Regions from separate parts of the Salipaludibacillus agaradhaerens genome, predicted to be linked through region 2. Evidence: riboswitches for the same ligand, from Rfam matches in the RefSeq annotation. Region 2 holds a riboswitch; each other region holds the start of a gene.

Region 1 (5,972 bases), 740 kb from region 2:
ACTAAATAAAGAGGTCTATCTACTTGATGTGGCATCTCTCGTTGCTAACACAGGTATACGAGGACAATTTGAAGAGCGTTTAAAACAATTAATTGCTGAATTACAACAGCGTAAAAATGTTATTTTATTCATTGATGAAATCCATCAGGTCGTTGGTGCAGGGTCAGCAGAAGGAGCGATGGATGCAGGGAACATTCTTAAACCGGCACTTGCACGAGGTGAATTACAAGTTGTGGGAGCGACAACCTTAAAGGAATATCGAACGATTGAAAAAGATGCGGCACTTGAACGGCGCTTTCAACCTGTGATGGTGCATGAGCCTGCACTTGAAGAAGCAGAAGCGATTTTGAAAGGGATTCAAGCGAAGTATGAGGATTACCATCAAGTTTCCTATACGGCTGAAGCTATTACCGCTTGTGTGAACCTGTCACATCGTTACATCCAAGATCGTTTCCTACCTGACAAAGCGATCGATTTACTTGATGAAGCGGGATCAAAAGCCAATCTTGTTTCGGGAGCTCAACCTCAAGGAGAGGTTGACCAACGACTTAATGAGATCATGAAAGAAAAAGAACTTGTACTAAAAGAAGAAAATTATGAACAAGCAGCTAAATTACGGGATGAAGAAGAACGTCTTGTAAAGCAACTTAATAAAAACACAGATACAAAAGCAGTTGTTGACGTCTCACAAATTCAAGCCATTATTGAGAAAAAAACAGGCATTCCAGTAGGGAAACTCCAAGAAACTGAAGCTTCGAAAATGAAGAGCTTAGTAGATAATCTAAATAAAAAAGTGATCGGTCAAGAAGAAGCTGTGAAAAAAGTAGCTAAAGCTGTCCGAAGATCACGCGCAGGCTTGAAAGCAAAACATCGTCCCATTGGCTCATTTCTATTCGTTGGCCCTACAGGCGTGGGGAAAACCGAATTGACAAAATCATTAGCAGAAGAGCTCTTTGGCTCAAAAGAGGCGATGATCCGTCTTGACATGAGTGAATATATGGAGAAACATGCCGTGTCTAAATTAATCGGTTCACCTCCTGGTTATGTTGGACATGAAGAAGCCGGGCAGTTAACAGAAAAAGTTCGCAGAAACCCTTACTCCATTATCTTACTGGATGAAATTGAAAAAGCCCATCCAGATGTGCAACACGCCTTTTTGCAAATAATGGAGGACGGCCGTCTCACTGACAGTCAAGGACGGACAGTGAGTTTTAAAGACACTGTGATTATCATGACAAGCAATGCCGGTGTTGGTTCTAAAAAAGTGACAGTCGGTTTTGGAGCAAATGAAGCGTTAAATCAAACCTCTCTATTAGACTCACTCTCATCTTATTTTAAGCCAGAATTTCTTAATAGATTTGATGCGATTATTGAGTTTAAACAGTTGGAGAAAGACCATTTAATGATGATTGTAGATCTCATGCTCGACGAATTACAAACGACATTAACGGAGCAGAATAGGACGCTTCACGTCTCAGCAGAAGCAAAAGAAAAGCTTGCAGATTTAGGTTATCACCCGTCATTCGGTGCGCGCCCTTTACGTCGCACTTTACAGGATCAAGTGGAAGACCGCCTCACCGATTTAATTCTTGAGGACGATGCCATTACCAACATCTCTGTGACCGTGGAAAATGGTGAAATTAGTGTGAGTGTTTAATAGCGCAGCACCCAGTGGAAGACAAGGAGAAAAGAAAACGAGTTGTTACAACTGACTAAAGTTGAGAAGTTTCTTTTTCCATAAGTTATCTAAACTATAGGAAACGCCCTGATTCCAGTATGGCAATGGATTCAGGGCGTTGTTATTACATATTTATGTCGATAGACTGTGCTTAAATCTTCTTCTAATCGAATTGGCAATGAGCAGGAATAATGAAAAGGGGCGTTAGTATTAAGAACTATTAAGCAGCATTATCTCATCCTAAGACATATGCGTGTGCGTGTAAGTTTGGAAGTGTATATTTTCTTTTAGATGTTTTCAAATAGGAAAAGTTGAAGATTTGTCAGACAATAGTCATGTTAATAGTCGATAACGCCTCGTGAAAATAACTAGATAATATTATTTCTAGTCTCTAATTATATGACGTAAGTCTCATTTTTAAAGTTAAATGTTTTATATAAGTTATAAGTGGAACGAGAGAGGATGTATGGAGAAATCCTAATAGTCTGACAATTAGATTGGAGGATTGATCCGGTATGACACATCGGATTGTGAGCCACAAAGCATTATGTCTGTATAAAGAATAGCACCTTATCTCAAATTCAGTCAGTATGTGATATTAAAAGAATTTATAGGAGGTATGTGTGATATGGTACAAGATTTATATCCATCTAGATTAAATGAGAAGGCATCTATTTTTGAAAGGAAAGATCCTGTTATCCATAACGAAAAAGCGTATGAGGAAGGTCCTTTGTCGCGAAAAGAGTTGAACTTTTACGACCAAAATGGCTATATTATGTTGGAAAAATTCTTTGATGATGACCAGCTAAATATGATGAAGCAAGAGCTTCAGTATACGATGGACCAAAACCGTCATCGCGACTCTGATGAGGTGATAAAAGAACCGAGCAGTAATGAAATTCGTTCCATATTTGAAGTTCATAAAGACGGAGGTTTTTTTGAGAAGCTATCTCAAAATGAACGGCTCGTTAAAATTTGTGAACAGATTCTTGGCAGTCAAGTGTATATTAACCAATCGCGAATAAATTTCAAGCCAGGCTTTAAAGGAAAAGAGTTTTATTGGCATTCAGACTTTGAAACTTGGCATATGGAAGATGGGATGCCGCGAATGCGCGCATTAAGTTGCTCCATCATTTTAACAGATAATTATGAGTATAACGGGCCCCTTATGCTTATACCTGGTTCCCATAAGTGGTACGTCTCCACATCAGGAGAAACACCTGAAGATAATTATAAATCGTCATTGCAAAAACAAGAAGTAGGCGTTCCAGACAATAAAAGTATGGAATGGCTCGTTAAACAAGCTGGCGGTCAAATTGATCGTGCTACTGGCCCGGCAGGCTCCGTTTTATTATTTGAATGTAATACGATGCATGGGTCTGCCGGTAATATTTCACCGTATCCACGGAGTAACGTCTTCTTCGTCTATAACTCTATTAAAAATAAGCTAGAAAAGCCGTTCGGTGGTACGGAACCTCGTCCTGAATTTTTAGCTAATAGGGATAATGTCAAACCAATTGAACCAGCCAAAAGTTTAAACTACTCACGTAAATATTAAATAGCGTCATAAAGTGCTTGCCTTTATAATGGGGCAGGTGCTTTTTACGTAGCCGGCTTAACACATGAAATAGAGGAATCCAAATCAAATGGGGAAGAACAGTCATGAACATGCTATATTGTTGTTCACTTTAAAAGCGAATCACGTTACGTTTGTCTCAGTATCTTCATTTAATTATCTTTGAAAGATACAATTTATTTTCTATCTGTAGGTGTTTACAATTACCGGAAAGGTCAGTACAATAGAAGACAATATGATAGCCGTGTTCGCACTAGGGGCGCTTTAGCTGAGAGACAGGTGTAAGTCCTGTTAACCCTTTGAACCCGATCTGGATAATACCAGCGTGGGGAAGTGCAGGTACACACATGTAGCCTGGTTATTAAAGGGGCTTTTATTACATGGACGTAACTGCATCTTCCTTATTAGGAAGGTGCGTTTTTTATTTGTGCGAGACTCATAGACTAAAAGTGACGCTTCAGTGAGGCGCGGTGATCATATAATGAAAATATGTAGGAGGCCATTTATTATGCAGGGGTTAAGTTGTGGAACGAGCAGAATTGTAGGGTGTCGATTTTCAGTATACCCTATGACAGACAATTTCGTGGATGTCATTAAAGGAGCATTGGAGGAAGTGGATACATCTAAAGTGTGGCAATACACCGATGATGTAAGCACGTGTATTCGCGGTCGTAGTGAGCATGTGTTTGATGTAGCTAAGGCTATTTTTATTCATGCGGCGAAAACAGGGGTTCATGTTGTCTTCAACGGGACTTTTTCAATTGGATGTCCGGGAGACTCAGAAGGAGACACGTATATGTCACAGGATGATAGGCGGATGAATGAAGAGAAATCCCAAGCTGAAAAGGTGACTGCCGCTTCACAATTCGCCCTTTATCCTATGAACAATCCAGATTACATGCAAATCATCGCTGATCAAGTACAGGTTGCCGAAAAGCATGGCACTTTCACAAAAGGGGTTCATTATGCGAGCCGATTAGACGGTGATGCAAATGACGTCTTTCGTACGTTGGAAGAGGCATTCACGAACACATCGAAAACATCAGATAGAAGTCATGTGACCATGACGGTAGCCATCTCAGCCAATAGTCCATCAAAAAAAGACATGTAGGAGGGCACTACGTATGATGAAGCAATGGAAGTTGAAAGAAATCGTATTAATGTCGATCTTTGGCGTTGTTTTCGCTGTCATTTATCTTCTGTTTTATTTTTTCGGGCAAGGGTTGCGAAACTTTTTAACCCCTTTTGGTCTCGCGCCATTTGGCTACGAAATCATTTTTGGCATTTGGTTTATCGTGTCGATCATCGCAGCATATGTCATTCGTAAACCAGGAGCCGCCTTTTGGTCAGAATTAATTGCAGGAACTGTGCAAGTATTAATCGGAAGTCCAGCTGGTCCGAGATTAATTATATCTGCAGCGATTCAAGGGATTGGAGCAGAGATCGTATTCCTCGCTACGCGTTATCGTAACTTCTCGCTTCATATTCTTGTGCTTGCAGGGATGTCTGCAGCAGTATTTAGTTATGCATGGGGATGGTTTTCTTCCGGATTAGCCGCACTTACTCCGGGTCTCATAGTAGCGACACTGGCTGTAAGAATATTAAGTGGAGCGCTACTCGCTGGTGTTCTTGGGAAATATATCAGTGATCAATTGGCACAAACCGGGGTTTTACGAGGATATGCGTTAGGAAAGGAGCGTCAGGAAAAACGTGAAAAATCAGCATCCTGATGACCGTCATCCGATCATTCGTGTGGAAGATCTCGTATTTGCTTATGAAAAAAATCACGAGAAGCCTCTTATTGATCACGTTAGTTTCACTCTTGAAGAAGGTGAGCTGACTCTTTTAATGGGGGCGAGTGGATCTGGAAAAAGTACACTAGCTCTTAGTTTAAATGGCCTGTATCCAGAAGTGGTAGAAGGTTTTCAACAAGGCAGCATTTTTTTTCGAGGTCTCCCTTTGGAAAGCTATGAAAAAGGGGTAGTAAACAAGCATATCGGCATTGTGTTTCAAGATCCAGAAAGTCAGTTTTGTATGGTGACGGTTGAGAATGAACTAGCTTTCACCATGGAAAACTGTTCAATTCCGAGAAGTGAGATGAAAAAACGTATGGACGATGTGCTGAAGATAACGGGTTTAACTAACATGAAAAAGCGTGCCATTCATGAATTGTCTGGTGGTCAAAAGCAAAAAGTTGCCTTAGCTTCTGTCTTATTATTGGAACCGGACGTCCTTATTCTTGATGAACCGACAGCCAATTTGGACCCAGTTTCCAGCCTAGAATTTATTGAGCTCGTAGCAGAACTTCAACGGAAAACACGTTTAACGGTTGTGGTCATTGAGCATCAATTAGATGATTGGCTTCCTTTCGCACACCGTATTCTTGCTTTAGGGAAAAATGGGCGTCTCTTTGCAGATGGAAAACCTAAAGACGTGCTAACGGAGGAAGCCGACCAATTTAAATCTGAAGGTATTTATTTACCGTGCGAAAAAGCAAGCGTTCAAAGTCCAGTTGCTAATGATCCCTATGACAGCCATGAGGCGATATTGCAGATAGAAAACTTAACGTTTAATCGAAAAGAAAAAAAGATATTAACAGAGTTGAGCGTATCACTACGGAAAGGTGAGTTTATCGCGATTGTTGGAGAGAACGGGGCAGGAAAATCGACACTTCTTCAAGTGATGGCAGGATTACTATCTCCTAAACAAGGGAAGGTC
Region 2 (5,972 bases):
AAGCACCAATATTGACTGTCCTCATACCAGCAGCTGCTGCCCGTTCAGGTGTTTGCAAACGATAACGGAAATCTCTTTTTGGTCCAGCAGTATGAATCTCACTGTAAACCTTCTCATCATAAACTTCTTGATAAACGGTAACACCATCTATCCCTGCTTTCACTAATTTCTGATAATCTAACGTGTCCATCGGTTGAATTTCAATTGAGATAGACGCAAAATAGTCTTTTAAAATTGACATGCTTTCTATTAAATACGCCACTGAAGAATGATTTCTAGACTCTCCAGATAATAAAATAATGTGTTGAATTCCTCTATCGGAAATGATCTCTGCTTCTTTTCTTACTTCATCCATCGTCAGACGTCTTCGAGGAAAAGAATTATCTACACTAAAACTACAATATTTACAAATATTCACACAGTAGTCAGACAAATATAATGGTTGAAAAAGCAACATCGTTTTACCAAAATGCTGAACAGTTAACTGATGTGCTTTCTGAGCCATAACTTCTAAGTACGCTTCTGCCGCAGGAGACAGAAGTTTTAAAAAATCATGTTCATCTATTCTTGATTTAGTTAAAATCGTCTCAATCTCACTGGGAGATATTGATGCGAGATGATCAGCGATAGGCAACCCTTTTAAGTGTTGTAGTTTGTCATAAAAACTCACAATATGTCTCCTCTCTCCTGTTTTTTAAGAGCCATTTTCACAATACATACCACTAAATGTTTTTCGCCATTAGCTCTTCAGACAGTCAGCTGATCCTTCGGGGCATCATCTTTTACTGGATGCCTTTTTAGAGTGTGTGCAGAGACGATATAGCACGTTAGGCTTGTTCACGTTAAGATTTCAATTCTGCCGTTCATATAGCTTAATCTCATATTTGCCTCTTCATTTTTACAGGGAGCGATAATTTTTTAATCTAAAAACCCTGTTAATGGTGACGAAGCTTGAGCTTTTAAAGAGGTAGAGCCAAAACCTGATAAATAGCTTATCCTCCCTGCTTTAACTGCTAAATCAAATGCTCGCGCCATCTGAACTGGATCACCTGCTGTAGCAATTGCCGTATTAACAAGAACAGCATCAGCTCCCATTTCCATCGCCTCTGCAGCTTCTGATGGCTTTCCAATACCTGCATCCACAATAATTGGTACTGACAATTCATCAATCATCATTTGGATCATCTCTTTCATACGGAGTCCTCTATTGGACCCTATTGGTGATCCTAAGGGCATAACAACTTCGGCTCCCGCTTCTATCATTCTCTTACCTGCCATCAAATCAGGACTCATATAGGGTAGGACCACAAATCCCTCCTTTACTAAAGTATCTGTCGCCTTTAACGTCTCCTGGTTATCAGGTAATAAATATTTCTGATCTGAAATGACCTCAATCTTCACCCAATTTCCTAAGCCAGAAGCTCTCGCAAGCCTTGCGATTCTTATTGCTTCTTCCGCAGTTCGAGCACCTGACGTATTAGGCATCAGTATGATATTATCTGGTATTAATCTAACGATATCCTCTTCCTCGTTTTCAAAATTCACCCGTCTCATTGCTACAGTTACAACTTGAGTAGCTGCATGCTTAATCGCTTCCTCCATAACACGATGATCCCCATACTTGCCCGTGCCTAGAAACAAACGATTCTTAAGTTTTTTTCCACCAATAATTAGCGTGTCTTCATTCGTCATCGTTATATCACCATCCTTAATTTACTGCATTAAAAAAAGCGCCCTTGCAAAAAGGTGCGCTTAAATAAACATTAAACTCTTAAACTAACGTCTATTAAGCTTCCCTCCGCTGGTATTACCCATTTCAGGTTCAAAGAGTTGGAAAAATTCCTCTCAGCCGTCCTGTAGAACGGCACCCCTAGCTAGTAAATCTATTCATTTAAGTATGGAAAAAAAAATAAGTTCTACTGTTCAAAAAGATCTTCTTCAGTGATTCTTTTTAGAAATTGACTACTTTCTGACTCGTCCATCTCTAAATCAATTTCTTGTCCCGGCTGGAGAGACAATGCCAAAACACCTAAAAGACTTTTTGCATCAATCACCCAGTGATCTTTTTTTATAATAACCTTTCCGGAGACTTGACTGGCTTGGTTGACAAAAAAGCTTGCAGACTCAGCAAAAATAGGCTTTTTAACTGTTAACTTCATCCTTACACCTCCGTTCTGTTCTGCTCACATTATATCCAAAATTTGCCCAGATGCCAAGTGGAATTTTCCAATTGTATCTAATATTTAACCCTTTCTCAGCTAAAGTTTGATATGATGACATTAATAAGTCCATATGTATGAGGAATTTTTCTGTTATAACTTTTATTCCCACCCAGTGACTGACAAATATAAACATCGCTCCTTCATTCATGAGATTTCTTACACTTTCCTTGATAAGCGATAATAACGCAGTTTTCCTCTCCTATCATAAAACGAACCTTTAATCAGTGGGTGTATTGGTTCTTTCCCCACCAATTTGTAGTTGAGTCAATCAGGACTCTAGCGGCCGTTAGCTACCGCTAAATATATTTATCTCCCCTCTCATTTTTGAAGCGGGGGTTTTACGGACGATTATCTCTGATAAATTGAATGAAAGGATGACTTATCAACATGGAACTCATGCCTCAATCATTAAGAGAACATTTTAGACAAAAGAAAGCAAAGTTATTAGACATGAATAATTTTGTTTCAGCTGCTATTACAGTACCATTTATCGAACGGGACAATGAACTACATCTTGTATTTCAAATTCGATCACAACATGTTTCTCAGCCAGGGGAAATTTGTTTTCCTGGGGGAAAAGTAGAAGAGGGTGATACCTCTCTCAAGGAAACCGCTGTGAGAGAGTTAACCGAAGAATTAGGAATAGAAGAAAATAATGTGAGTATAATGGGGGAACTTGACTATATCGTCACACCTTTTAAATTAATCGTTTATCCTTTTTCAGGTATTATCTCTTCAGAAGCAACCTTCCAAGTGAGTAAAAAAGAGGTGGAAGATATTATTATAGCACCTGTAAGTGAATTACTAGTATTACCACGAGAAGAACATTATATAAGATTAAGTTTAAAGCCTGATAACAGCTTTCCTTATCATCTTATTCCAGAAGGAGAAAATTACAAATGGCGCACAGGTTACGTTACAGAACACTTTTATAACTATAATGGCCATATCATTTGGGGGTTGACTGCGAGAATTTTAACACATGTACTTGACGAGATAAAAGAAGCTAATACGTAACTAACTATATCCTAAACGGTAGCAATCAACTAAATTATTTACTGACTCAAAAAAGCATTTCGTACAATGGATTAAAAACTATGAAAACGAGTCTATCCTTTATGAAGGATAAACTCGTGGTAGGATCTATCTATTTATTAAGCTAGTCCTCTTCCTTCAAGAGCAACTGTTGCGTTTTAACTGCTACACCATGTAGGGAAACCGATAAGACTAACAATCCACCTACAGCTGCTAACAGCCAACCTTGTGACATTACTGCTTGTTTGGGCAAAACAGTACCGATCATCAAAAAACCAGAAAGGGCAATTAATATAAAAGCAAAGCGACGGTAATCGTCAACTTTATCTTTCAATTGCTTTATTTGACTGTCTGTCATGCTATTCACCTCAATCAACTTCAAGATTGTTTTAAACTAGATTAAGTATAACATGACAAAACAGTCGCTTACTCTTGTAATTTTTCCCTCTATTATTTTACGCCTTTACTTCTGGGAACACCGTAATTCTTCCAGCATTAGCATAACCATTTTGGCTGAATGGACTGACGCTTTAACGAGAAACTGATCGTACGATACTTTTGCATCTTTTCCTGCAATATCAGATAAAGATCTAATAATAACAAAAGGGGTTTGAAATTGGTGACACACTTGAGCAATTGCTCCAGCTTCCATTTCAGAGCAATAAGGATTGTTAAAACGTTGACGAATATCCTCTACTCTATCATGATCACTCATAAAAGAATCGCCTGATAATATAAGACCTTTCGCTGATTGTACACCTATTTCTGAAGCACACTCTTCTGCTACAGCAATAAGTTTTTCATCTGGTTCATAAAAGGCGGGCATACGCGGAACTTGTCCAAATTCATAACCAAAGACGGTTGCATCTACATCATTGTAACGAACCTGAGTCGAAATAACGATATCACCTACAGCCATCCCTTGATGGAAACCTCCAGCTGACCCTGTATTAATAATCATATCTGGAAAATAGAGTTGATTCATTAACGTTGTACTTATTGCTGCGTTCACCTTACCTATACCAGATTTTGACAACACAATTTCAACGTTATTTAGCCGGCCTAAAAAGAACTCACAACCGGCAATAACCGCTTCATCAACTATTGTCATTTTCGATTTTAACAATTCTACTTCTTCTTCCATGGCACCTATAATTCCAATCCGCATTTTAACATCCTTTCTTTTCACTATCATCCCTTTATATCATATATGATGCTCTACAACTGAACAAGTCATTTTACGTCACACCTTATTTTTCTCACTTAAAGTTTTTTATACATTGGAAAATACCGATATAGCTTCTCTTTTTAAAATCGTTCATATTTGCTACTATATAATCAAACATATATTAGTTTCAGAATGGAGAATAAACATGATTTTTCAACCCGATAGTCTAAAAGATAAAGTGGAATTTTTTGAATCTGGTTCGCTTATTGAGTTAGAAAAGTATATTACTAAAAAAATTGAAGAGAATCAGGCTCTCATGCTTGAAGTACATCACGTTTCACATAACGTGACTTTTACACCCACAGGAAAAAAATTTTACACAGCTGTTATCCATTTTAAACAGCCTTCAAAATAGGTAAAGAAAAGATCAAGGAGACACCTCCTTGATCTTTTCTTAATTATTAATGTATGGATTTGAATTTTTCTTTTCAACAGAGACAGGCATCCAACCTTCATTTTCAACCCACGAGAGCGTCACTTCATACGGACTATGCCTATTCTCTGACGTACTGACAGTCCCAACAGCTGTTTGGTGATCTCCACCATTCCCAATATACCACACCGTCATGTCATTTTCACTTAGCCCTGTGGCATATTGTAAAGCACGCGTCATTTCATCCCAGTTCACATGGCTTTTTTCATAAACAGCTGTGAAAGGCTCTTCCTGAACCGTTCCAATTGGTCCCCATTCGCCATCCTCACTATTGTCATTAGCCTCATTGTCATTATCAAAGTCATTATTACTGTTATCTTCAGCATCTGAATTGTCTTCGTTTGGTTCCTCTACCTCATTACTGTCGTTAGTATTAATAGATATATCTCCACCGTCGTTTTCTGTATCATTTCCATCCACATTCATATTGTCATCATTTTGTTGTTCTGTATCAGCCGGCACCGCTTCTTCCGAGCCACCGCTGAAAAACAAAGTCCCTCCGACGACAATAATTAACAAGGCAACAAGGCCTATGGACACATTCAAAATAACGTTTAGTTTCCTTTTCTTTCTATTATCTGAGCGCATAGGCGTATAATCATTATAACTCATTAGATGAGCTTCCTCCTTTTTCGTACCCATTCTACTATTATTATATGCTATTTTATAAATAATTTCGAGTTCATACAGGAATATTTGACCGTATTTGAGGTTTTATTTGGGTTTTAACGCACTCTCAATCATTTATTTGAAAAATGCTGTAAATTATTATCACACTAAGTTGTATAATGAGTGTGGATAAATGTAAGAACAAGCCTTTTCACTGCTTCTCTAGCCATTTTTATAATAATGTATGACAATTATAGTAAAACATGCCTAAAAAAGAACGGTCACCCGGTAAATCATCGACTGGGTGACCGTTCTTTTTATTGTACTTCTGTGATTTCAACTTTCATATCTCCACCAGGTGTTGAGACAATCACTTGATCTCCTGTCCCTTTTCCAATGAGGCTTTGGGCCATTGGTGATTCATTTGAAATTTTACCTTCTAATG
Region 3 (5,972 bases), 1.5 Mb from region 2:
TAAAAAATGTAAAGGTGAAAAAATTATATAGCGACTGTATACGAAAGCTTGGGGTAAAGAAGCGTCCAAAGATTTTAGAGACTTCGAGTGTACGTTCCCCGATGACATTCGGTTTGTTTAACACCTATATTTTACTGCCAAAGGATATGGCATCCTATTTATCTGATGATGAAATAAACTATGTCTTGCTACATGAACTGCACCATTATAAGAGCAAGCATATTAAAGTAAATTTTTTATTTGTCCTATATCAGATTGTTTATTGGTTTCATCCGCTTGTATGGAAAGCTTTTAAAATAATGCGTCTTGATCGGGAAATGGCTTGCGACACGGAAGTGCTACATTCAATAGATCGATGCGATTTTGAAAAGTATGGAAAGACGATCATTCGATTTGTGGAGAGGAATAAGGAATCAGCTATTTTAAATTTAGCAACGCCATTATTAGGTTCTGAAAAACATATAAAAAGACGGATGATCCATATTGCTTCTTTTACTGAAGAATCGAAACTATTAAAATTAAAAAGTATGTTTATTTTTATCGTTATCACGCTGTTTTTAATCGCTCAATTCCCTCTTTTATCGGTAACCGCTTCTTCTAGTGAGCGCTATTTATTTGATGATCAGCGGGCGATATATGAAGATTTGAGTCGATACTTTGGAGAGAATGAAGGTAGTTTTGTAGTATACAGTGCGAGCAACGATGAATATCAAATTTATAACCGAGAAAAAAGTGTCATGAGAGTCTCTCCTAACTCTTCCTATAAAATGTTCACCGCGTTAATGGCGTTAGAGGAAGGTGTGATTACAGGAGATGATTCACTATTAGAGTGGGACGGCTTACAGTATGATTATGAGGAATGGCATGCCAATCACGACTTAAGAACCGCCATGAGCTACTCGGTCACTTGGTACTTTCAAGAGTTAGATCGACAAATACAAAGAGATCGTATTCAATATTATTTGGAAATGTTCGATTATGGTAATAAAGATCTGTCGGGACGGTTAGACGAGTATTGGCTAGAATCGTCTTTAAAGATTTCGCCTATTGAACAGGTAGAACTCCTTCAATCATTTTATATGAATGAATATCATTTTAAAGAAAAAAATGTACAATTAGTTAAAGAGGCCATAAAGTTAGAAGAAACTCAAGAAGGCACGCTTTTTGGAAAGACCGGTACAGGGATTGTGAATGATCGAGCTGTAAACGGTTGGTTTATAGGATTCGTCGAAACCGAAACGGATACGTATTTCTTTGCAACGAATATCCAACATCAAGATCATGCGTATGGAAGTAAAGCTGCTGAGATTACGCAAGCCATATTAAGTAGCAAAGGGATTTATAAATAATGTGAATAGAAGGAGGAAGGAGATGTCTAATCGACTGCCTAGTATTTCTGAATCCGAGTGGGAGATCATGAAAGTCCTTTGGGAAAATAGCCCTCAGACTGCCAATCAAGTGATCCAGGCTATGCAAGAACAAACGGATTGGAAACCAAAAACAATTCGAACGCTTCTCGATCGATTAACGAAAAAACAGGTCGTAGGGGTTAACAAAGATCAAAAAGTGTATACCTTTTTCCCGTTATACTCGGAAGATGAATGCAAACGCGCAGAGGCACAGTCTTTCATTAAAAGAATCTATGGTGGGACGTTCAAACCGATGCTGGTTCAGTTTATCGAAGAAGAATCTCTCTCGAAAGAAGAACTGGACGAACTGCGGTCCATTTTAGAGCGTAAACGAGAAGAGAAATAAATCAATGCTTCCAATAAATCCTCTACATTATACCGAATTGCTATTTTTTTCATAAGTTTCTCAGGCATTAGGTATAACTTTTGTGGCGATAATGAATAACAAAATTAAAAGCAGAGAGCTAACTCTGCTTTTAATTTTGACCTTTAAACTGATGGGCATATCTTGTTATTTGTGGCGCATACAGTTTACCAAACTATTTTTATTCGAGCCATGTCTGCTTCAACTTTTGCGGCAGCGACAGAATGGCATCCCATATGAATCACTGATATAACTTTTTTCCAGACTGTTTAAATTCGTTCGCTTTTTCTCTCATTCCTTTTTCGATGGCTTCTTTTGTGTCTAGCTTGTTTTCTTTAGCATAATGCCGGATGTCTTGGGAGATCCTCATACTGCAAAATTTCGGTCCACACATGGAACAGAAATGCGCTGTTTTGGCCCCTTCGGCAGGTAACGTTTCGTCGTGATATTGCAATGCTAACTCCGGATCTAATGATAAATTAAACTGGTCTCTCCAACGAAATTCAAATCGCGCTTTTGATAGAGCATCATCTCTTTGACGAGCACCAGGATGTCCTTTTGCTAAATCGGCAGCATGTGCGGCGATTTTATATGTGATTACACCTTCTCGAACATCGTCTCGATTTGGTAAACCTAGGTGTTCTTTTGGTGTCACATAACAAAGCATCGCCGTGCCATACCATCCAATCATGGCAGCCCCAATAGCCGATGTAATGTGATCATATCCAGGGGCTATATCAGTAGTCAGTGGTCCAAGTGTATAAAAAGGTGCTTCTTCACATACCTCTAGTTGTTTATCTATATTTTCTTTTATAAGATGCATCGGCACGTGCCCAGGTCCTTCTACCATCACTTGTACATCATGTTCCCAAGCGATCTTGGTTAGTTCCCCAAGAGTTTCTAGCTCTGCAAATTGAGCTTCATCGTTTGCGTCTGCAATTGAGCCAGGGCGTAAGCCATCACCTAAAGAAAAAGCCACATCATACGTTTTCATAATCTCACAGATGTCTTCAAAATGAGTATATAAGAAACTTTCTTTATGATGATAGAGGCACCATTGCGCCATGATCGATCCACCTCTCGATACAATCCCTGTTAAACGCTTTGCTGTGAGAGGCACATATCTTAAAAGAACGCCAGCATGAATAGTGAAGTAATCCACACCTTGTTCTGCTTGTTCGATGAGTGTATCACGATAAATCTCCCATGTTAGGTCTTCCGCAATTCCATTCACTTTTTCAAGTGCTTGATAAATAGGTACCGTACCAACTGGGACAGCGGAATTACGAATAATCCATTCCCGTGTCGTATGAATGTTTTTTCCTGTTGAAAGGTCCATAATAGTATCAGCCCCCCAACGGGTCGCCCAAGTCATTTTTTCCACCTCTTCTTCAATAGATGAAGAAACAGCTGAATTACCAATATTCGCATTAATTTTAACATGGAAATGTCGGCCTATGATCATAGGCTCTGTCTCTGGATGGTTGATATTAGAAGGAATAATCGCTCGCCCTCTTGCTACTTCATCACGAACAAATTCAGGTTTCATATTTTCTCTTATTGCGATGAACGCCATTTCAGGTGTAATAATCCCTTTTTTAGCATAATGAAGTTGTGTGACATTTCGGCTTTTTTTTGCACGTAACGGCTTTCTTTTCAAACCAGGAAATACGTTACGATGTGCACGAGGATCATGTCCATCTTGATAGCCATTGTCTTGGGGCTTTATCTCTCGCCCTTCATATTCCTCTACATCATTTCTTTCTCGAATCCATTTGCTTCTAAGCGTAGGGAGACCTTTTGTTATATCAACGGCATAATGACTATCTGTATAGGGGCCGCTTGTGTCATAAACACGAACTGGCGGATTTTCTTCTTCCCCAAAGCTACCAGTAGTCGGGCTTAACGCAATTTCACGCATCGGTACTTTCATATCAGGTCTACAACCTTCTACATATACTTTTTTACTCCCTGAAAAGCTAGACATGATGGCAATGTTTTGTTCATTGAATGAAGATGTTGACATTGATTCAATCTCTCCCTTTTAAAAAATGTAGTAAGGGACGAGACCAAGAACATATCGAGTGGGACATGCCATAAAACAACATAAAAAAGCCGAATCCATAAAAGTAGACCCGGCTTTATATGTAGAAGTTAATTCATAAAAAAAGATGAGCTTTCTAACTTCCCCACGCTGGTATGATCCAGATCAGGTCCAAAGGGTCAAGAAACTTTAACGCGTTTCTGTCTCAGCCCAACTCATTGGACTCCCCTAGTTATTTCAATTGAATTTGTTTCAAGAATACATCAACTTCCATAAAAATGAAAGGGTTTTAAAAAAGTTAAAAGTAAACATTGAGTTATCCTCATAACGCTTTAAATGGCACGACTTTCTTTGAATCGTCCTTTCAACGCGAGTGGGCAGGAAGCTAGAGGTTATTTTGACGGTGAGAGCGCCTGTGGTAAGACTTGCTTTGACATATCGCTGAACCTTGAACAGGCAAGGCGCCATATTAAGACATCATACATCTGGTAGTAACTGAGTGAGGCAATTTCATCATGATGTTTAAAATACAACAGCACGTATAAATTGGAATAAATTTTCTTTAGTATGAGGGTGATAATTAGTGGGGCTTTCGTTCTCATCTCTATTTTGTGCCTGAGGTTAAAGACGGTTAGTTGTGATAAAAAAGGACAGAACATAAGACGACTCCCTAAGGATTAAGTGCAGTCTGAAGTGAAAGTCACAGCCATTATTGCAACTTTGGTCAATGTTTGCAGAGAGCCTTTTCATGATCAGACTCAACATTCAACAAACAAGTATACTCAAATATCTTGTGAGTTTAACTTCTCTGTTTCTTTTAGTGATATATATAGTTCCTGTCGATCAGGTTAACGATTTAGGGGAAGAAAAACAACGAAGCTATACAATAAGAATGTATCTTATGTATAGCTCTTCATAATTTTATGTTGCTACTGATTTTTCCTGTTTCCAAGTGTATTTGAAATTACAAGGCTTAAAAAGCTTAGGATTAATAAATTCAACTTTGTCCAATTCACCTGAGAACTCTTCAATAGAAAAATCTATTCGGAGTATTTTGCTTTTATTAATACATGTTTTGGCTTCCTTTTTTGAAATCATAACCCAACTATTTGTAGCTATATTGTAGGAGCTGTGAGCGAGAAGTAACTCTCCACTTATCAGTTGTAACTCAAGATGATAAGTTCCAGTCTTTGTAATAGGTAATAGCATAGAAGAGTTTCCTTTTAACTGTCCCTTTAAAGTTGACTCTCCTTGTTCTTTTCCTATAAGTATAGGTTTCCTAAGGAAAAAAAATATAAGGGAAATAGAAAGAAATGCAGAAATTAAGAAGTATATTTTCGTGACCATCCTACACCCTCCTTTAACTTAGGCGATTTTGGTAAATGACCTAGTGAACTTTCTTCATGATGTTCAAGAGAATGACATTTAGCTACTCCAACTCGTTGCGAGGTGTATATACCTGTATGTCCAGAAAACATATAACTGATGGCACAGGCCGTGAATAGATAGACCGCAGCCTCTGCTCCAAATAACTCAATTCCCATAATAAAACATGCCAAAGGTGTATTGGTAGCTCCTGCGAAAACAGCGATAAATCCTAATCCGGCAAGTAAAGGTGTAGGTACACCAAGAAAGCTAGATAGCGTGTTTCCTAGAGTAGCACCAATCGTAAACAGGGGGGTAACTTCACCACCTTGGAATCCTGCCCCAAGAGTAATTGTTGTTAATAACATTTTCCAGAAGAATGCAAGCGGTGAAACGTCTCCTTCAAATGATTCGTGAATTAATGGAAGGCTTAACCCAGTATAATCTCTAGTACCTAATATTAGAACAATAGTGACAACGATAGCCCCACCTACAAAACTTTTCATCATTGGGTTTTTGAAATAAGTCGAAAACAGTGATTTAAACCCTTGTGACAATTTACTAAATAATAGGGCTGTTAAACCGAAAATGATACCCGCTAGGATAATTTTTATTAATAAGATTACTGAAAATTCAGGGATGACGCCAAGGCTATAATGGGTGTGCGGAACGCCCCAAGCACTAGTAATTCTATCACCTATTAAAGCGGCAAAAAAACAAGGAATTAATGCTCGATAGCGAATGACTCCAAAGGCCAATACTTCCAATGCAAAAATCGCTCCAGCTAAAG

The links. A riboswitch is a leader RNA that binds a small molecule or an ion and turns the genes downstream of it on or off. The one in region 2 is predicted to bind thiamine pyrophosphate.
Region 1: another riboswitch for thiamine pyrophosphate. It lies ahead of BK581_RS08695 (YkoF family thiamine/hydroxymethylpyrimidine-binding protein); the one in region 2 lies ahead of BK581_RS05250 (thiazole synthase).
Region 3: another riboswitch for thiamine pyrophosphate. It lies ahead of thiC (phosphomethylpyrimidine synthase ThiC); the one in region 2 lies ahead of BK581_RS05250 (thiazole synthase).

Annotation. Positions count from the first base shown of each region.
Region 1 is NZ_KV917378.1:1,827,083-1,833,054, reverse strand. It holds gene BK581_RS08705 (ATP-dependent Clp protease ATP-binding subunit) at 1-1,657, shown strand, start outside; gene thpD (ectoine hydroxylase) at 2,307-3,236, shown strand; TPP riboswitch at 3,500-3,603, shown strand; gene BK581_RS08695 (YkoF family thiamine/hydroxymethylpyrimidine-binding protein) at 3,763-4,365, shown strand; gene BK581_RS08690 (ECF transporter S component) at 4,379-4,984, shown strand; gene BK581_RS08685 (ABC transporter ATP-binding protein) at 4,965-5,972, shown strand, end outside.
Region 2 is NZ_KV917378.1:1,089,997-1,095,968, forward strand. It holds gene thiH (2-iminoacetate synthase ThiH) at 1-670, opposite strand, end outside; gene BK581_RS05250 (thiazole synthase) at 919-1,692, opposite strand; TPP riboswitch at 1,777-1,882, opposite strand; gene BK581_RS05255 (HPr family phosphocarrier protein) at 1,917-2,159, opposite strand; gene BK581_RS05265 (NUDIX hydrolase) at 2,610-3,239, shown strand; gene BK581_RS05270 (YrhC family protein) at 3,382-3,615, opposite strand; gene mtnN (5'-methylthioadenosine/S-adenosylhomocysteine nucleosidase) at 3,721-4,425, opposite strand; gene BK581_RS05280 (DUF2536 family protein) at 4,631-4,840, shown strand; gene BK581_RS05285 (YrrS family protein) at 4,880-5,530, opposite strand; gene greA (transcription elongation factor GreA) at 5,845-5,972, opposite strand, start outside.
Region 3 is NZ_KV917378.1:2,564,341-2,570,312, reverse strand. It holds gene BK581_RS11955 (BlaR1 family beta-lactam sensor/signal transducer) at 1-1,349, shown strand, start outside; gene blaI (penicillinase repressor BlaI) at 1,372-1,755, shown strand; gene thiC (phosphomethylpyrimidine synthase ThiC) at 2,015-3,799, opposite strand; TPP riboswitch at 3,943-4,057, opposite strand; gene BK581_RS11940 (hypothetical protein) at 4,739-5,164, opposite strand; gene BK581_RS11935 (voltage-gated chloride channel family protein) at 5,140-5,972, opposite strand, start outside.